Lentimicrobium sp. L6: one gene and its partners. The protein of the gene in region 3 interacts with the protein of the main gene of each other region in a pairwise test. Links are inferred from orthologs where the notes say so. Each region holds a gene or a part of one and is shown on either strand. Other genes may lie near its edges.

Evidence for each region.
Region 1: the proteins of ftsZ (region 3) and rlmN interact in binary tests that used the Escherichia coli proteins (3 or more experiments, as listed by UniProt). The link is inferred for Lentimicrobium sp. L6 from one-to-one orthologs.
Region 2: the proteins of ftsZ (region 3) and HNS38_RS00165 interact in binary tests that used the Escherichia coli proteins (3 or more experiments, as listed by UniProt). The link is inferred for Lentimicrobium sp. L6 from one-to-one orthologs.

What each region holds. Positions count from the first base shown.
Region 1 is NZ_JABKCA010000037.1:29,230-35,635, forward strand. The notes cover bases 3,134-6,127. They hold rlmN (23S rRNA (adenine(2503)-C(2))-methyltransferase RlmN), read right to left. Parts: upstream 5,156-6,127; coding sequence 4,112-5,155; downstream 3,134-4,111. Other genes in these bases: HNS38_RS10670 (TlpA family protein disulfide reductase), read left to right, coding at 3,134-3,362; HNS38_RS10675 (hypothetical protein), read right to left, coding at 3,436-3,825; HNS38_RS10685 (ferredoxin--NADP reductase), read right to left, coding at 5,155-5,832; HNS38_RS10690 (hypothetical protein), read left to right, coding at 6,010-6,127. Also shown: HNS38_RS10650 (bifunctional 3,4-dihydroxy-2-butanone-4-phosphate synthase/GTP cyclohydrolase II), read left to right, coding at 1-627; ribE (6,7-dimethyl-8-ribityllumazine synthase), read left to right, coding at 710-1,171; HNS38_RS10660 (alpha/beta fold hydrolase), read left to right, coding at 1,336-2,133; HNS38_RS10665 (hypothetical protein), read right to left, coding at 2,217-2,429; more of HNS38_RS10670, read left to right, coding at 2,763-3,133; more of HNS38_RS10690, read left to right, coding at 6,128-6,406.
Region 2 is NZ_JABKCA010000001.1:24,708-31,081, forward strand. Bases 3,134-6,095 are described here. They hold HNS38_RS00165 (rod shape-determining protein), read right to left. Parts: upstream 5,145-6,095; coding sequence 4,122-5,144; downstream 3,134-4,121. Other genes in these bases: mreD (rod shape-determining protein MreD), read right to left, coding at 3,134-3,223; mreC (rod shape-determining protein MreC), read right to left, coding at 3,223-4,107; purH (bifunctional phosphoribosylaminoimidazolecarboxamide formyltransferase/IMP cyclohydrolase), read right to left, coding at 5,160-6,095. Outside these bases: twin-arginine translocase subunit TatC, read right to left, coding at 99-959; HNS38_RS00145 (prolyl-tRNA synthetase associated domain-containing protein), read right to left, coding at 1,018-1,515; HNS38_RS00150 (TlpA disulfide reductase family protein), read right to left, coding at 1,591-2,715; more of mreD, read right to left, coding at 2,726-3,133; more of purH, read right to left, coding at 6,096-6,374. UniProt on the Escherichia coli protein: Forms membrane-associated dynamic filaments that are essential for cell shape determination. Acts by regulating cell wall synthesis and cell elongation, and thus cell shape.
Region 3 is NZ_JABKCA010000022.1:18,352-26,369, forward strand. Bases 558-3,481 are described here. They hold ftsZ (cell division protein FtsZ), read left to right. Parts: upstream 558-1,212; coding sequence 1,213-2,751; downstream 2,752-3,481. Other genes in these bases: ftsA (cell division protein FtsA), read left to right, coding at 558-1,074; HNS38_RS07425 (GatB/YqeY domain-containing protein), read left to right, coding at 3,333-3,481. In the rest of the region: more of ftsA, read left to right, coding at 1-557; more of HNS38_RS07425, read left to right, coding at 3,482-3,788; HNS38_RS07435 (YgeY family selenium metabolism-linked hydrolase), read left to right, coding at 4,347-5,534; knotted carbamoyltransferase YgeW, read left to right, coding at 5,709-6,896; hydA (dihydropyrimidinase), read right to left, coding at 6,864-8,018. UniProt on the Escherichia coli protein: Essential cell division protein that forms a contractile ring structure (Z ring) at the future cell division site. The regulation of the ring assembly controls the timing and the location of cell division.

The DNA of each region.
Region 1 (6,406 bases), on a different replicon or contig from region 3:
CGTCGTCGGCACGAAAGCTCTGTGGAGAAAATCACAAGCGTAGAGCTCCCCAATAAATGGGGTGATTTTATCGCTCACGGATTTCTAAGTAAGAATAATGGTGAAGAACATATTGCAGTTAGTTCAAAAGATTTTAATCCTGAAAAGGCTGTGTTAGTGCGAGTGCATTCTGAATGTTTAACAGGTGATGTTTTCGGAAGTCATCGATGTGATTGTGGTGAACAAAGAGACGAGTCTATGAAACGTATTGCTGCTGACTCCAATGGTGTTCTCATTTATTTAAGACAAGAAGGACGAGGAATTGGGCTCAATAATAAATTAAAAGCTTATAAACTTCAAGAAGCGGGAATGGATACCGTAGAAGCCAATGAAGCTTTAGGTTTTGCTCCAGATTTAAGAGATTATAAAGCCGCTGCAGACATGCTTAGAGAATTAAGGGTAAAAAAGGTTCGTTTACTTACCAATAACCCAGATAAAGTTCATTCTCTGGAAAACTATGGAATCGAAGTAGTAGAACGCGTTCATATTGAAGCTAATCACCATGAAAGAAATGCTTTTTACATGGCAACAAAGGCTAGTAAGATGGGACATGTTCTTAGAAATTTGGATGTGAAAGTGAAAAGTTAATAGTGAAAAACTAAAAGTTATTAGTTTCTAGCTACCAGCCATTTGCAAAAGCTAATTAAAAAAAAATAAATACATATACAAAATGAAAATAATAGAAGGTAAATTAACAGCTGGAAATAACCGATTTGGTATTATTGTAGGTCGTTTCAATGAGTTTATAGGTGGCAAATTATTAGAAGGAGCGATTGATGCGCTAAAAAGACACGATGTCAATGAGGAGAATGTTGAAATTGCATGGGCTCCTGGTGCTTTTGAGATTCCATTGGTAGCACAAAAAATGGCTCAAACTGGTCGATTCGATGCCATTATCTGCTTGGGTGCTGTCATCCGTGGTTCAACCCCTCACTTTGATTTTGTTTCTTCTGAAGTTTCTAAAGGAATAGCTTCTGTTTCTATGGCAGAAGGATTACCAGTTATCTTTGGTGTTCTTACTACAGATAGTATTGAACAAGCTATTGAAAGAGCAGGAACAAAGGCTGGGAATAAAGGCTTTGAAGCAGCTATGGGAGCCATTGAGATGGTTAACTTATTGAATGAAATATAAACATTTAAAGAAGTTTTATCTAGTCAACGCTATAAAACGCAAGCTTCGGTTTGCGTTTTTTTTTAATTTAAGAATGTTCAAATATTCGAAGATAGGATTGAAAACTTCAAATTGCTATCCTACAATGACAATGAAAAACCTTATTTTTACACAAAATTTATTGCATGCAAAAACAAATTATATTTCAAAATAAAAATATCAATTATCAAATTGAAGGTCAGGGAGAATGCATCGTATTATTACACGGATTTATGGAAGACCTTGGCATGTGGAATTACCACTCCGAGGAACTTTCGAAGAATTATCAAGTTCTTTGCATCGACTTACCAGGGCATGGTGAAACAGGAATATGGAGCAAAAGTCATGGAATGGACTTTATGGCCGAAATAGTAGAACAAGTTTTACTTGCCGAAACCATTGAAAAATGTATCATGGTGGGACACAGCATGGGTGGATATACCACACTAGCTTTCGCTGAAAAGTATCCACAGCGCTTGAATGGTTTTGGATTATTCCATAGCCACAGTATGGCGGATTCTGATGAAGCTAAAAAAAATAGAGAGCGGACTATAGAAATAGTAAAGCAAGAAAAAATGAGCTTCATCAATCAATTTATTCCTTCTCTTTTTGCGGAAAATAATCAGTTAATGTTTAAAAAGGAGATTGAGAATCAAATTGAAATGGCTAATGCCATGAATCCCAAAGGAATAATAGCTGCTTTAGCAGGTATGAAAGAGAGAACAATGCGTTTGGATGTAATAGCATTTTCAAAAGTTCCTGTATTGTTTATTCTAGGTAAGAAAGACAGTAGAATTGCTATTGATCATGCATTGGCTCAAGCTTCAATAGCTCCTTTAGCACAAATTACTATTTTAGGGAACTCTGGACATATGGGATGGCTAGAAGAAAAAAGCAAAACTACAACCGCCATCAAAGGTTTTTGTGAATTTTGCTTCAGTTAATTTCTTGTTTTAAGTAAAGACCCTAAGGGTCATTCTATTATGCCCCTTATAATATACTTATTATTATAAAAACATATACAATACTACATCGTAAACTTACTTTTTGTTTTATCCCAACGAATATATACAGCGTCTGGATGTTTACCAATAAACTGTAAATATTGTTCTGCAATTGCTGGATTAACTTCTAAGTATTTTTGATAAGTGGTATATTTCCCCTTATGGATAGTCATGATTTTCTTACCACGTTCTGTATAATCCTTCCCTTGGAAAAGTTTGCCAAATAATTTACTCATATTCTTTGTGTTTTGGTGTAATGTGTATTCAATTTGTGTGTGTCAAATTTATTAAAAAAGATATCTTTCAGAAAACTAAATCGTTTTAAATTTTCTGAGTTATGCACAAGACATGTTGATAAATAAAAAGTTGGCTATTTTCAAATATTTCACAACTCACTAAGTGCCATACACATAAATGCATAACCATAATGAAATTGAATAGAAACAAACAAAATGGCATAGAATTAACGAACCAATTCTCATTCTATTGTTTATAATTTCATTTTCCTCTAAAAAATTTTCAAAACGGAATAGAGAAGAATAATACTACTTTTGCAAAAAAACCTAATCATGAATTTTTTGCAAAAATACTGGGTCAAACAAAAGAAGAAATCTTGGTGGGCTTGGGTGTCTGATATATTCTTTATTCTTTTATTCGCAGGCCTTTTAATTCCTGCTACTCGAACTCCCATCATGGTATTCATTAAAGAATTAACCAATTTTGCACCTTCAGTTTCAGCTGACGATCAGTATGGTGAATTATCACCTATTGATTATCAATGGACCTTATTAAATGGTGATAATCAAAAAATCCAACTAAAAGAATTATCAGACAAACCCATTCTTATTAATTTCTGGGCAACTTGGTGTCCACCTTGTATTGCTGAAATGCCTTCTTTTGAGAGATTGCAAAATGATTATGGCGACAAAGTATATTTTCTATTTATCAGTAATGAAAACCAAAGTATTACAAGAAATTTTTTAAAAGACAAGAATTGGGATTTAAAATCTTACCGCCCACTAGATCAAGAACCTAGTCAACTTTCTAGCACAAGTCTTCCAACCACCTATATTATAAATAAAGAAGGTATCATCGTTGTGAAAGAAACTGGAAATAAAAAATGGGACAGCCAAAAAGTAAGGGATTTACTTGATGAACTTATAAAGTAACACCCCAAATTGATGGAGGCCAAAAGCCAAAACCCAATATCAAATTTCGACTTCTTACCCCTAAATGATATCATCAATCGTTATACTGCGAACAAGATTCACTTAAAGAAAGTGAGGAGCTAGCTGAATTCCCAGTTATACTAATAGAAATACTTCCATTTGTGGTAGTAGCATCTGCTGTAAGCGCTATAGTACTTCCAGCTTCTCCTGAAGCACTTAGGGTCCATGGAAGTGTAGGATTAGTGAGTATTTGTTCTGATCCTGCAATAGAATAAGTGATTTTAGTACAATTAGCATCCCCAGTTTTAACAACAGTGAAGACCAGTCCCATATCCGTATCGAGGGTATCACTCTTTATAAGGTTGCATGTTTTTGTTTCTGGGTCATCGTCTTTTTTGCAAGAGTTAGTTAATAAAGCAAAGCCGATAAGGAGAATGCTCAATAGTAAAATATTCTTTTTCATTATTTAAAAGTTTAATGTGTTGCATAGTAAAGTTAAGGAAAAATATAGCTCTCACTCCTTATTATCCATATTTTCTTTGAACGAATAAACACACTTCTCAAAAGAAATTTCATTCATATAGCAAGACTCTGATTACGAATATGATCATAAACGCAATGTTTCGCTTCGTCAAAAAAACTAGAAAATAGAATTACCTAAATACAGCAAAAACTACTGAAATAATAAGAGTTAAGCCAAATAAAGTGATCAATTAGGAGCAATATATAGAATGATATTCCATAAAAGGTTAAAAATCCTCCTCTTCCTTTCGTTTCACCAATTCTTTGGTAGAAAGAAGTCCACAAGCCGCAAAAATGTCTTGTCCACGAGAAGCTCTAATGGTAGTCATGATGCCTTTTTTCTTAAGGTCTGCTTGGAATTTGAGGATGGTTTCATCATCGGAACCCAATAGAGGAGTTCCTGGAATGGGATGAAATCTTATTAGATTGATTCGAGATTTAATACCATTTAGAATTCTGGCCAATTGGTCAACTTGAGTTTTTCCATCGTTGAAATCTTTGAACATGATATACTCAAAACTCACTCGTCTTTGCCCACCAAACTCAAAATTACTAATCACTTCCAATAATTTCGGTAGATTATATACATTTTCTATGGGCATAATCTTTTTACGTTCCTCTTCAAAAGGAGAATGCAGACTAATAGCCAAATGCGCTTCTGATTTCTCCAAGAAAGTTTTCATTGCAGGAATGATACCAATGGTAGAAACGGTAATTCTCCTTGGACTCCAAGCCATTCCATAATCAGCAGTAAGAATCTCAATACTTCTCAAAACATTATCTAGATTATCAAAAGGCTCTCCCATTCCCATATATACCACATTGGTCAATTGGTCGAATTCTGGAAGACTATAAATTTGATTCAAGATTTCGCCAGTTGATAAGTTAGCTTGGAAACCTTGTTTTCCCGTCATACAGAATAAACAGCCCATTTTACAGCCTACTTGAGAAGAAACACAAAGTGTTGCACGGTCTCTATCTGGAATAAAAGCAGCCTCAATAAAATGGCTACCTCTTACATGAAAAAGATATTTCTTAGTTCCGTCAACTGATTTTTGTACAGTTCCATGCTCCACTCTTTCCAATTGATATTTCTCATCTAATAAAGCCTTGGCCTTTTTAGAGATATTATGCATATCCTCAAATGTTCGAGCATTATTTTTATACATCCACTCTGCTAATTGAGTTCCAATAAACTTTGCCAAACCTAAGCCTACAACCAGTTCTTGTAATTCTTTTTTCGTTTTACCGAATATATTTTCTTTTACCATTAAAAGTATATTTCTGCTATGATTTTATCGTAATCTACTCCCCTATCTATCAATATATCTCGAACTTGCACCACCATTTCAGAGCTACCACAAATGAAGAATGTTCTATCTAATTCCAGCTCTTCAGTTTTTAAGTATTCTGTAAGTCTTCCACTATAAAAGCCTTCCTTCTCCATGGTAGAACTACAAGGAATATATTTCAATGAATCATCCTTAATAAACAATGAATCAAAGTAAAAGGATTTTTCAGCTCTCCCACCATGTATCAGAGTCTTCTGAGGAGCTAAACCACTTTTTTGCATAGATACAAATGGAGCAATTCCTGTTCCTACAGCTATCCAATAATCAGCTCCTTTACTACCATAAAAGGCCCCAAAAGGCTGGCTAACTAATATGGTGCCGCCTATTTTAACTTCAGCCAAACGAGGTGTTAAAAAACCATCAGGTTTTACCTTAAACAAAATAGCTACCTCTTCATTTTTAGGTTCACTCGCAATACTATAAAGCCTAGGAGGCTCATCTTTTTGTAATGAAATAGCCACCACCTGCCCTGGTTTAAAATCGAAAAACCGTTTGAAATAATAGACAAAAGCATTCTCACCTAAATCATCTATTCTGGTCACTTTTGCTTTGAATAATTCTATTTCACCTAAGCTATGTTTATCTGCGTAATGCATAAATTAAATTTGTGCAAAGGTAGCATTCCCATGAAATCTAATTTGAAGCAATGGTTCTTAAAGTTTTTATTTTTTGTTAAAATTATTTTTAATTCCTCAAACCCTTATATTTGCTATAAATAACGCTAAGAAATCTTCATTTTATTTCTGAAGGTTCTGGATCAAAACTAAACTCAAATGAAAAAACTAATACTCATTGCCCTTCTATTTACAGGTTTATCCACCTATTCACAAGTAGAACTCTCTCCAATGGTTGGATATTTCTTTGGTGGAAAAAGTAATTTCTACGAAGGAAGCCTAAAGATAAAAGACAATATAAACTATGGCCTTCACTTAGGTTTCGACGCTGGTGGGCATAGTATGCTGGAACTTTCCTATGCAGTTAGTTCTTCAGATGCACAATGGCGACCAAACTTTAGTTACATAGACTTATTACCTTCTAGAGAATTTGATATACAAACTCATATGTTTCTTATTGGAGGAACAAAAGGGGTAGAATTATCTAATCCTCAGCTTATTGGTTTTGGTACTTTTAAAGCTGGAGCAGTATATTATAATGCTACGAATGGCGATA
Region 2 (6,374 bases), on a different replicon or contig from region 3:
AAGAAAAAAATAATCCTATAGAACAAATATATGATCTTTTTTCAATACCACAATGTGCTTAAAGGGAAATATTAAATTTTTAACCCTCGCTTAGTTTGCTATCGACTTCTTTTTTTTTGTGCTCTTTTAGCCATAAATATGCTAAACTCATAAAGCACCATCAGTGGTAAAGTTACTAGTACTTGGCTAAAAACATCAGGAGGGGTGATTAAAGCAGAAAGAATAAGAACGATTACTAACATGTATTTTCTGTTCTTCTTTAGAAACTCAATGCTAACTAAACCTGCTTTTGTTAGGAAGAAAATAACAACAGGTAGTTCAAAAACGACTCCGACAGAGATGGTAACAGTAACTACAGTGCTGATATAGCTAGTTAAGGAAATGGTATTTGAAACTTCTTCGCTAACATGATAGGAACCAAAGAAATTCAAAGCCAGCGGGACGATTAAAAAGTAGGAGAATACTACTCCCGTAATAAATAGGAGGCTACAAACTAATACGGTTCCACCTGAATTTTTTCTTTCGTGCTCATGTAATGCAGGTTCCACAAATTTCCAGAATTCATAAATGATATAAGGAGCGGCCATCACTACACCAGCCATAAAAGAAATATACATATGGGTCATAAACTGTCCAGCCATATTTATGTTGATGATTTTAAGGCTGAAATCGGAAACACAGAAATAGTCGATATTGATAAGCATCCCCAATTTGCATAATAGTTGATTGGTAATGAAATCAGCTTCCTTAGGTGCTAGAATAATAGTATTAAAAACAAAACTCTTATAGATGAAAGCAACAATAGCTAGTAATATGATAGCTACTAGAGAACGCACCAAATGCCCCCTTAATTCTGTGAGATGATCCCAAAAAGTCATTTCTTTCTCATTGGGCTCTTCAGTCTTCGGTGAAGCTGCTTTTCTACCTTTATTCTTCTTTGTGGAGATTGTTTCGGCCATTCATTAAAATTTGAGCAAATATATTCAAATTAAGATTATAAATCAGTTCAATTTATGATTAGTATAAGTCGAGAAATTCATGTTCATTTCCTGACCAAATGAGGAATTTTTGAAAATCGGATTGGGAAATCTTTAATGAAGCAGTATTGTTATTAGGATGAAAACTTAAAAATTCACTATTCAATAAGTTTTTATCAAAGAATACATAAACATGATTATCATTATCATTAATCAACCCAAAAAGACTAACCGAACCAGGTTTAACACCTAGGTATTTACTCATTCTTTTTTCTGAGGCAAAGGAGAGTTTCCCTTGTTTTAATTTTTGTTCCAAATCACGAATCATGAGTTGCTGTTGGTGCTCAAAGATGACTAAATAATGCTTATTGCCTTTGTGATTTCTGAAAAATAAATTTTTACAATGGGTAGATTTCATTTGGCCCCAATACTTAACGGCCTCTTCAATGGTTGGAGTGGGAGGGTGCTCGTGTAACTCACATTCTATATTTAACTCCTTTAAAACCTCAAAAACTTTATTTCTATCGTTCAATTCCATCCTCTAAAAAATATAAAAAGCCGTCTTTTTATGAATAGTGTTTCATAAAAAAGACAGCTTTTTTGTAGTACAATATTATTTACCGAATATCTCGGCTAATTTTTCTCCAAGAGCTTTGTCTCTTAGGTTTTTCTCTAAAATAATTCCTTCAGGGCTTAATAGTATATTTTGTGGGATAGATCGAATGCCATATAATTTACCAGCGGAATTTTTCCAGCCTTTTAAATCCGAAACCTGTGTCCAAGTTAAACCATCGTCTTCAATAGCTTTTAGCCATTTATCTTTATCATCATCAAAGGAAACACCTAAGACATCAAAGCCATCAGCGTTATATTTATTGTAATTTTCAACAACATTAGGGTTTTCTTTACGGCAAGGGCCACACCAAGCAGCCCAAAAATCAACCAATACATATTTCCCTTTAGTGATTTCAGAAAGTTTTAATGGGTTTCCTTTTGTATCATTCATGGTGAAATCAATCAATGGTTGGCCTATTGCAGTCTTTTTAACGATTTCTATTCTTTCTGTTAAAAATATGCCAGGATTTGATGATTTTACTAAAGGTGTAAGTCCTTCGTATAAAGTTAGCATATCATCTGTTCCTAAGGCATCTTCACTATCCATTAATATCTGTGCTGCTGCAATATTATCAGCATTCTTAGTGATGAAAGACTTGATGTATTCTTTTTTTAAAAGTTGAGCACCATCATATAAGTCGTTGAGATGATCTTCGTTTTTAGCTTTTTCTTCATCAGTCATAGCACGATATTCGTTATAATAGTAATCTTGCCATAGCTCGTCATACTTGTCCATATTGGTTTTGGCTTCAGCAAATGCAGCTTGAATTTCACTACCTTTAATTTCAACCTTATCAATACTGTCTTTATGAAGGTTGATGCTATATGCTGTGTTTTCGAGAAACAGGGGGATTCCACCTCTATAAGCATCGGATACTAGATATACAAATTTGACATCTTCAGTACTTCCACTCATGTTGAATTTCTCTTCAACAATAATAGCTGAATCAATGGTTTCCCAACCATTTTCTCCTCTAACTTTGATAAAGGCATTTCCTTCTGTGACTCCTCTGAATTCGCCAGCTATTTCATAAGATTCTTGTTTCTGCTTAGCTTCGTTCTCACAAGCCGAGAAAATTCCTAAAGCAATAGCAAAAAGCATTAAATATTTAATGTTTTTCATAAGATTGAAATTATTGTTGTTTTTTATAAATAACTAGTTGTGATAAAAATATGGCAATAAAAGTAGCAAAACTACTGAGAATAATGCGATAAAAAGTATCTAAAAAATGGCTAAATCGAAAAACTTCTAAAATAAAGTAGAAAACATGGTGAATGAGAATAAGAACGATTGAGTAGCTGATGAACCAGCGAAAGCCTATATGACTTAAGCTATTACGTTTTCCTTCATCTACATCAGTAGTTTTGAAAGCGTATAATATATAGGGCTGTAAAAAGGCTATTAATACTGTTGAAGCAGCATTTAGCCCTGGGCTTTGTGAAAAAATATCAATACTGAATCCCAATAGGAAACCAGAAATTAATCGGAGCCATGCTGGAGTATTCGCCGGTAGTAGAATGATAAAAAGGACGTAGAAAGCAGGGTTGATATAACCAGAAAATTGAATATGATTAAAAACCAATACCTGAGATATTACCAGGGCAAAAAATATGAATATGCTTTTAAACATTATCTTTCATCCTCCAATGTTTTTTCTAATAAAATTTGCTCTTCATAGAACCTGTTTCGGATAATAGTAACATGTTTTAGGCTGCTAAACTTAGTAGATAGTTTCACGCTTATATAATAGGTATTATCGGATGTGTTTCGATGATAATCTTGAATAACTCCAAGCATGATCCCTTCGGGAAATATATGTGAATAACCACTTGTAATAATACTATCTCCAACTTTTATTGGAATATAGGTTTCAATACTATTGAATTGTGCAAGGTTTGGATTTTGACCATCCCATTGTAAAATTCCTAATTCATTATTGGTTTTTAGCTTAGAACTAATTCTAGTTTTGATATTTAATAAAGAAACTACGGTGCTGAAATCTTCTGATGCACTATAAACAATTCCAACTACACCATTAGGGCCTATGACTCCCATGTTTTCTCTCACCCCTTGTGCAAGCCCTTTATTAAGCATTAAATAATTTTTTTGCTTATGAATAGAATTGCTAATAGTTTTAGCGCCAATATATTCGAAAGCTAAAATATTGGTATCCTGAGGAAGGAATTTATTTTGAGTACTGTCCCACTTTATCAAACTGTCATTTACCGAAATAGTATCAAAAGCAATGAAGTCCCTATCTAGGAAAGATTGGTCCAATTGACTCCTAAGTCTTTTATTTTCTTCAACCAATTGCTCATTAGCTTCACCAAGATCGAAATAGTGAACTATACTTTGCCAACTACTAAAAGCTTCCCCACCCATTTGGTTGCTGGTATAGGAAAATACAGCAGATTGATGTCCATTAGAAACAACCATACTTAAGGCAATAAACTCAAGTATTAAGAACAAAAAGAAAGCGTAGTTTTTCCAGAGGAAATTAAGAAGATTCTGCATTAGGCCATCCTCTCTTATTTAATCAAGAATGTGAACTTATTAAAGTTTTTCAAAGCAATTCCAGTTCCACGAGCCACAGCCCTTAATGGATCTTCAGCTACATGAATAGGAAGCTTTGTTTTTTGGTGAATTCTAACATCTAATCCTCTTAACATAGATCCTCCACCAGCTAAGAATATACCTGTACTGAAAATATCTGCAGATAATTCAGGAGGTGTCATCTCTAAAGCATGAAGAATAGCAGATTCAATTTTAGAAATGGACTTATCTAAAGCATGAGCTATTTCAGAATAATTCACATAAATCTCCTTAGGAATTCCCGTTAGCATATCTCTACCATGAACGGCATAATCTTCAGGTGGGTTTTCAATCTCTGTAGAAGCAGCTCCTACATGGATTTTAATTTGCTCTGCAGTACGTTCTCCAATAGTGATATTATGTTGCTTACGCATATAGTCGATGATGTCCATATTGAAATCATCACCAGCTACTCGAATAGACTTGTTGTTTACAATTCCACCAAGTGCAATAACGGCAATTTCACTCGTTCCCCCCCCGATATCAATAATCATGTTTCCGGTAGGTTCCATCACATCAATTCCTATTCCAATAGCAGCAGCCATAGGCTCATGAATCAATTTCACTTCTTTGGCTCCTGCTTGTTCAGCGCTGTCTTTTACAGCGCGTTCTTCTACTGGTGTAATTCCAGAAGGAATGCAAATCACCATTTTTAAAGAAGGCTTGAACCATCTAGATGGAGCTTTTGTCATTTTGATCATTTCTTCGATCATATATTCTGCTGATTCAAAATCAGCAATTACACCATCTCGGAGCGGACGTATCGTTTTTATATTTTCATGAGTCTTACCATGCATCATTTGGGCTTTTTTACCCACTGCAATAATTCGACCTGTATTTCTTTCAATGGCAACTATGGAGGGCTCGTCAACTACTACCTTGTCATTATATATGATAATGGTATTGGCAGTTCCTAAGTCGATAGCCAACTCTTGTGTTAAGAATGAGAATATACCCATTATATCTTGAGTTTATTAATGTTTAAAATGTCTATTTCCTGTAAATAGCATACTCATATTGTTTTGATTACAATAATCAATGCTATCCTGATCTCGCACTGATCCACCAGGTTGAATCACCGCTTTAACACCTGATTGATTTGCTATCTCTACTGAGTCAGCAAACGGGAAAAAAGCATCTGAAGCCAATACAGATCCTTCTAAATCTAAATTGAAGGCTTCAGCTTTTATAATCGCTTGTTTTAAGGCATCAACTCTACTTGTTTGACCTGTTCCACTACCAATCAACTGTTTGTTCTTCACCAATACAATAGCATTTGATTTGGTATGTTTCACTATTAAGTTAGCAAATACCAAATCCTCAAGTTCTCTGATGCTTGGAGCCTGTTCTGTGATTACTTTCGTATCCTCTTTTGTCTCACTAACATCATCGGAACCTTGTACTAAAGTACCATTTAAAATTGATTTATAGATTTTTGTTGGAAAATCATAAGAATCAGCTTGTAAAATTATTCTATTTTTTTTGCTTTTCAGCACTTCTAATGCATTTTTTTCATAAGAAGGGGCAATTATTATTTCGAAAAATAGTTTATTGACAGCTTTAGCCGTTTCTTCATCCACTTCTTTATTACAAGCCAGCACACCACCAAAGGCCGAAATAGGGTCGCCAGCTAATGCTTTATTCCAGGCTTCAGATAAGCTTTTGTCGGAAGCCAATCCACAGGCATTGGTATGTTTTAGAATGGCAAAAGTTGGTTCGTCAAATTCTGATATTAATTTAATTGCTGCATCTAAGTCTACTAAGTTGTTGTAAGAGATGGCTTTACCATGGAGTTGAGAAAATACTTTTTCTAAATCACCATAAAACATGCCTTCTTGATGAGGATTCTCACCATAACGTAAAACAGCACCGTTTTTTTGTGATATTTTAAAAGAAGGAATTTCTTCAGTACCATTAAAATAATTAAAAATGGCGGTATCGTAATGAGAAGAAACATTAAAGGCTTGAGCTGCGAAATACTTACGATTCTCTATGCTAGAAGCTCCATTTTGTTTCTGAAGCATTTTAAGAAGCTCACCATATTGATCCTGAGAAGGAATAATAATAACATCTTTGAAATTCTTAGCAGCAGCACGAATTAAACTAATTCCGCCAATATCGATTTTCTCAATAATTTGACTTTCTTCGTCAGCTGTAGCCACTGTTTTTTCAAAAGGATAAAGATCGAC
Region 3 (8,018 bases):
ATTGAATATGTAAATGTAGGTATAGCAGGACAGCATATCAAGAGTCTTCAGCACCGTGGAAATATCATCAGAAAGAATATTGACGATGAAATTAGCCAAGAAGATGTAGATCAACTAATGGATAATATGCGTAATCTGAACATGAGTCCAGGTGAAGAAATTATCGATGTCATTCCTCAGGAATATATTATCGATAACGAAGCAGGCATTAAAGAACCTGTGGGCATGTTGGGAAACTCATTAGAAGCCAATTTCCATATCATCATTGGACAAACCACCGCTGCTAAGAACATATACAAATGTGTAAAGAAAAGCAATTTAGACATTGTAGATCTAATATTAGAGCCTATCGCCAGTGCCAGAGCAGTATTGAGTGATGAGGAAACAGAAGCCGGAGTTGCCTTAGTAGATATTGGAGGTGGAACGACCGACATTGCCATTTTCCACGATGGAATCATTCGTCATACAGCCGTTATCCCTTTTGGAGGCGATGTAATTACGGAGGATGTTAAAGAAGGATGTTCTATCATTAAGAAACATGCTGAGGAATTAAAAGTAAAATTTGGTTCTGCTTTGTCGGACGAGAACAAAGAGAATGAAATCGTAGCCATCCCAGGCCTCAGAGGAAGACCTCCTAAAGAGATTACCTTAAAAAACCTAGCCAATATTATTCAGGCTCGTGTGGAAGAAATCATAGAACATGTGTATTGGGAAATCAAAAACTCAGGATACGAGAATAAGCTGATCGCTGGTATCGTATTAACCGGTGGAGGATCCCAACTCAAACATCTGGTCCAACTCACCGAGTTTATAACCGGCATGGACACCAGAATTGGTTATCCAAACGAGCATTTGGCCGATGGTTCTCCAGAGGAATTATCAAGTCCAACCTATGCTACTGGTATTGGATTAGTTATTGAAGGATTTCAACGCTACGATGTAGAAAGTAGAAAAGAAAATTTCAAGATGAAAAACGATAAAGGAAAAGAAGAAGTTCCTGTGTCTTCCCCAAAAAGAAGATTTTTAGACAAAATCACCGACTTCTTCGATCAGGATAATAACGAAATCGTGTAAATCTTTTTAGACTATCGAAATACTACACACGCATTGATAGTCGAGGATTATCAACATAGATTTTGTTAATAAAAGTTATTAATTTCCACTAATGAAGGAATTAGCGTTTATACATTAGTAAAATAAAATGAGAGGATTATGTTAGCATTTGATTCACCAAAAGATCAGTCATCCATAATAAAAGTATTAGGGGTAGGCGGAGGCGGCGGAAACGCTGTAAACCATATGTTTAGTCAAGGAATTCAAGGTGTAGATTTCATCTTGTGCAATACCGATGCACAAGCTTTGGAATGCAGCCCAATTCCAACAAAAATACAGCTGGGTACCAGCTTAACAGAAGGTCGAGGCGCCGGCTCAAAACCAGAAGTTGGTCGCAATGCTGCCATCGAAGATATCGAAAAGATTAAAGAGGTACTGGAGGTTAACACCAAAATGTTGTTTATAACAGCTGGAATGGGTGGTGGCACGGGTACTGGAGCAGCTCCCGTTATTGCACAGGCCGCCGCAGAATTAGACATACTCACCGTGGGTATTGTTACTATTCCTTTTGGTTTCGAAGGCAGAAAGCGTAAGCAACTGGCAGAAGCAGGTATCACTGAAATGAAAAAATACGTGGATACCATTCTTATTATCAGCAACGATAAATTAAGAGAGCTCCATGGCAATTTAAAACTATCTGAAGCATTCAGCCGTGCTGACAACATTCTTGCAACTGCCGCAAAAGGTATTGCAGAAATTATCACTGTCACTGGATACATCAACGTGGATTTTGAAGATGTGAAAACAGTAATGAAAGACAGCGGTGTTGCTATCATGGGTGCTGGAGTAGCCGAAGGCGAGAACAGAGCTATGGAAGCAGCTGAAATGGCATTGAATTCACCATTATTGAATGATAATGATATTCATGGCGCCAACAATATGCTTCTTTACATTGCTACTGGTACAGATAGCGAAATTTCAATGGATGAAGTATCTGAAATCACAGATTATATCATAGATCAAACTGGTGAGCAATGTGAGGTGATTTGGGGTAGTGGTACAGACAAAAATTTAGGTAATTCTATTTCTATCACATTAATTGCAACAGGTTTTGATAGAGAAGGAATGGCGACTAAGGAAGAGTCAACAGCAAAAACTGTTACACCTTTAAACGCAGAAGTTCCGGTAACAAAGCCACAAGAAGTCCAAGCCACAGCAACTTCTCAAACTATTGATGCACCAACATTAATGTTAAAGAAAGAAGAAGAGCCCAAGATCGAACATCAGCTTTTTCAAGACTCTCAACCAAAAATGAGCACTCCTGAAACCAAGCAAAAAGAAGAAAAACAAGAAGAACCAAATATCATCATCAAAACACTAGGCGAAGATGCTCCAGAAGTTTCAGAAGTAAGCAATGAAAATGATATCAAAAATCCTGAGCCATCTAAAATTTCAGAAGAAAGTGAAAGAAAACTATCTGAAAGAGCTAAAAAACTCAGACAGCTATCCTATATCAATAAAAGCGGTAAAAATATTGATGAAATGGAGAACGTTCCTGCTTATAAAAGAAAAAATATACACATCTCACATACTGTTAGTTCACAAGAATCAGAAGTGGCTCGTTACTCCCTCTCAGATAACGAAGGCAACACTGAAATCAAAACTAATAACAGTTTTTTACATGATAATGTAGATTAATATTATAACATATAATCCTACCAACGACCCCTTATCAAAATATGATAAGGGGTTTTGTTTTGGCTTTTCTTTTGATCAAAACGTCTTTAAAAATATCATATTTGCTAAAATCAGACTAAGCCTATTCCTTAGATCATTAATCGCCGGTTGCATTTCTTTTTTATTCCTGAGACCTAGGGACGGCTATTTTGACATCTCTACTCATTTACCTTGGGCGCAGCCCAAGGTTGAAATAATTGACCCTTTCAGGGTCTTATGATTCTGAACAACTTTACAATCATGCTTTCACTAAAAGGCAGCTTTTATTTAATTGTAAAAAAAAGGCTGAAAGTCTTTGTTAAAAATAGCCATGGGCAGCGCCCATGGTTAAGAACAATAGTTATATTTAGGTCGTCCAGAAATTCAATTTAAAAAATTAATAACTCTGCCGACCACCTTCATGATTCAAGAAAGAACAATAATTAGATCATTTTTAAGTATTAAATAGATGTCATTTATTGATTACAAACATCGTTTTACGAAAACACACAAACAACATACCAATAAACGCCTCTTTTATTATCTTTGCAAAAAATAATAATATGAGCTTAGAAATTTTAATCAATAACGATATTAAAGCTGCCATGATCAGCAAGGACAAGAAGAAATTAGGTGCATTAAGAGCTATAAAAGCCGCTCTTCTTCTTGAGAAAACCGGAAAAGACACCAATAGTGGCGAAATCCCTGAAACAGTGGAGCTTAAAATTTTACAAAAGTTGGTTAAGCAAAGAAGAGAATCTGCTGATATTTTTACCAAACAAAACAGACCTGAACTAGCAGAAGATGAAGTTTACGAAGCCGATATCATTCAAGCTTACCTTCCTCAACAAATGGATGAAGCTTCACTCAGAAAAGAGATAGCAGAAATCATTGAAATCACAGGTGCTTCTAGCATGAAAGACATGGGGAAATTGATGGGAATGGCCAGTAAAAAGTTTGCAGGAAAAGCCGATAGCAAAACCATAAGTAGCTTAGTAAAAGAGCTTTTATTGGGCTAATATTTTTTGGCTAAAAAAGCTTAGTCCATTTAATAATTCCATATATTTGCAGCCGCAATTCGAGGTTTATCTTACTATTTGGCTTTTGCATATTTTTCAAGAGTAGAAACCAAGATAAATCCCCCCTAAAATTGCAGCACAGAAATCGGGATGTGGCGCAGTTGGTAGCGCACTTGACTGGGGGTCAAGGGGTCGCAAGTTCAAGTCTTGTCATTCCGACATAAATTCAAAAAGAGTTATAGATTTATTCTATAGCTCTTTTTCTTTTTCACTCTATTTTGATAAAAAACTATTAGGGCGGAATAAGTGAGATTTATTTTGTTTTCCCAGTAACAACAACTTATAAACAAGGCGATTTTTTCTAAACCTATCTATCAAACAATCAGACCTTCATACCCAATAATTTCTTATATTTACAAGGAAGTATCTATTACCAATTACAAAGCAAGCCTGCTTGTATTTTGAATGAATGAAATATTCTATAAGTATTCGTACTTATTCACCATATTCATTTTCAAAATCCATGGTAGATACTAAAAACATTTTAATTCTAGTTATATGCAAAACACAATAGAACAAATAAAATCCTTATCAGAGAAATATCGAGATTATACCGCAGAGAATCTTTCTAAGCTGGTTAAAATAAAGTCTTTAAGCACGCAGGAAAAAGAAGTTCAGCTCGAACTCAAACGACAAATGGAGGAGGCTGGGTTTGATGAAGTGAGGATAGATGGCCTAGGCAATGTGATAGGAAGAATTGGTAATGGAAGCACAATATTAGCTATCGATGGTCACATGGACACAGTGGATAATGGAAATCTGAGTAACTGGGATTTCGATCCTCTCGGCGGGGAGATAAAAGATGGATATGTTCATGGCCGAGGCACCGTTGATCAAGAAGGAGGCCCTGCGGCTTTTGTTACTTCTGGAAGGATTTTAAAAGAACTTGGCTTCGATAAAGATTTGACTATATACTTTGTAGGAAGCGTAATGGAGGAAGATTGCGATGGACTATGCTGGAAATATTTGGTAGAAGAGGAAAAAATAAAACCCGACTTCGCCATCAGCACTGAACCTACCAATCTAAATATTTATCGTGGACATAGAGGAAGAATGGAAATGCATGTGAGTTTCTATGGAGTTTCTTCCCACGGCTCGGCTCCCGAAAGAGGCAAAAACGCCATTTATTTGGCTTCAAAAGTGGCTCTTGAAATTGAAAAGCTCAATGAACGATTGGCCTACGATGAGTTTTTAGGGAAAGGAAGCGTGACCATCTCTGAATTTGTTTCTGAAAGTCCATCACTATGCGCAGTTTCTGATTTTGCCAGATTACATTTAGATCGCCGCCTCACTTGGGGAGAAACTAAAGAATCTGCTGTAAAAGAAATTGAAGACCTTCTAGAAGGATTAAATGCCAAAGTTGAAGTATTAGACTATTCGGAGGAGGCCTATACTGGATTAACCTACGGCATGGAGAAATATTATCCAACCTGGAAAATCCCAGAAGACCATCAAGTGGTTCAAACGGGTGTACAAGCTTATGAGGCACTTTATGCCAAAAAACCAAAAGTCGACAAGTGGACCTTCTCAACCAATGGAGTAGTTATCAATGGCATATACAAAATTCCAATGATAGGTTTTGGTCCTGGAAACGAAGTTCTGGCTCATGCACCAAATGAAAAAGTGGCCATCAACGATTTAGTGATAGCCTCTGCATTTTACGCCGCATTTGCTTATAAGCTTTAAATCTTGAACAAAAACAGATTCCACTCAAAGAAATCGCAAAGAACTTTCGCAAAGAACGCATAAGAAAAAAAAGAGAAATGATTAGTCAGAATTGAATTTTTAAAAATTAAACATCAAACCTCTTAACCTTTATCAACTGATATCTATTCACTGTTAACTATTAACTTTTAAAATATGAACATACAAGACAAAATTAAAACCCTAGCTCAATTAGACACCGATCTATTCGGAAAAGACTTCTTATTAACCTGGGAAAAAAGCGACGATGAATTAAAAGCTATATTAGAAATTGCTGCCATTTTAAAACAAATGCGTGATGAGAATATCTCTCCAAAAGTATTCGACTCTGGTTTAGCCGTTTCCATATTTAGAGACAATTCCACCCGAACTCGTTTTTCTTTTGCCTCCGCTGCTAACCTCCTCGGAATGGCCGTGCAAGATATGGATGAAACCAAATCACAAATCGCCCACGGAGAGACCGTGAGAGAAACCGCGAACATGATCTCATTTCTTACAGATGCCATTGGAATCCGTGATGATATGTACCTTGGGGAAGGCCATAAATACATGCGTGAAGTAGCCGAAGCTTTAGATGAAGGTTATGAAAAGAAAGTACTTCCAAACCGCCCAGGAATTGTAAACTTACAATGTGATATGGATCACCCTACTCAATCCATGGCCGATTTATTACATCTTAAAAATGAGTTTGGTTCCTTAGAGAATTTAAAAGGAAAGAAAATAGTCATGAGCTGGGCTTACTCTCCTAGCTATGGAAAACCCATGTCGGTGCCACAAGGAATTATTGCATTGATGACTCGCTATGGAATGGATGTGGAATTGACCTATCCTGAAGGCTATGATTTAATTCCTGAAATCGTGGATATTGCGAAGGACAATGCGGAGAAAAGTGGTGGTTCTTTTAAAGTAAGTCATGATATGTCCAAAGCCATGAAAGATGCAGATATTGTATATCCTAAAAGTTGGGCACCTTTCCATATTATGCAAGAGCGTACAGAGTTATTGAAAAACAAAGACGTTGAAGGCTTAGAGAAATTGGAGCAGAAAGCTCTAGAAAATAATGCCAAGTTCAAAGACTGGGAGTACTCTGAGGAAATGCGCAAAACCACAAAAGATGGGGATGCTTTATATATGCATTGTCTGCCAGCAGATATTTCTGATGTTTCTTGTAAAGATGGAGAAGTAGAAGCAGAAGTATTTGAGAAATATAGAATCAAAACCTATCACGAAGCGGGTTTTAAACCTTATATTATTGCTGCTATGATGTTTGCCAATAAATTTAAAAATCCTGTCGCTGTATTGCAAGGAATTTTAGATTCTGGTGCCAAGCGGGTTCGCTTTTAGAGTTAGGGTCGTCGACCCGCTTTGCGGGTTGACGACCCTAATATCAGCATCGGAGCCAATAGCTATTTGGCCTTTTTGAGGAAATAGGCCAAAGGTTTTGGCTGCATTGGTGGATGTGATAGCTACGTATTCTTGTAGTGTGATTCTATTTTCTAAGACTCCATGTTTATAGATAAGGTTTAATCTTTGCTCCACTCCTCTTGTGCCATTGGGAATTTTTCTGAAATCGTCTTTTCCCAATGCTTTTTGTTCTTTGGTAAATGGACAGTGATCTGTTCCTATGGTGGAGACCACTCCAGATTTTATGGCTGCCCATAAGGCTTCTTGATCTTCTTTTTTTCTTGGAGGAGGGCTCATGATAAAATTAGCTGCTGTTTCAAAATCTTCTTCATAAATAGAGTCATCATAGAGCAAATATTGTGGACAAGTTTCAGCTATCACTTGCTGACCTTTATCCTGTGCTGCAGCTATATAAACCAGTGATTCTTTGGCCGAAACGTGAACTATGTAAATAGGACAATCGGCTTGTGTTGCTAATTCTATAGCTCTTTTTACGGCTTGTGCTTCCCATTTTGCTGGACGAGAAATGGCATGATACTTCGGACTTCTTTTATTTTCTGCATAAAGTCGATTTCTAGCCTCCTCTATTTTATCTCCCATTTCGCAATGTAGCGTTACCATTCCGCCATGTTTTGCTACTGCTTTCATTACTTTTAATAGCACATCATCGTCTAAGCCAATACTGTCTTTATAGGCCATATAGACTTTGAAACTTTTGTATCCATCTTTAATGCATTGCGCTATTTCTTGCTCCATGGAATCGCGCCATTCTATGGGACTCACATGAAAATAACAATCAATAAGGCTATTTCTTGCTTCCTCTTGACGTTCTTTTATGGCATCTTGAAGGCTTTGTCCTTTTTGGGGTGTTACAAAATCTATGATAGTGGTGGTTCCACCTTTGAATGCTGCTTTGCTTCCTGATTCAAAATCGTCGGCAGAGAAACCTGCTGGTGTTGGAAGATGCATGTGTACGTGAGGGTCTATTCCTCCTGGAAATACATATTTGCCTTCTGCGTCTATGATTTTAGCTTTTTTAGATTGGACCTTTAGTTCTTTTCC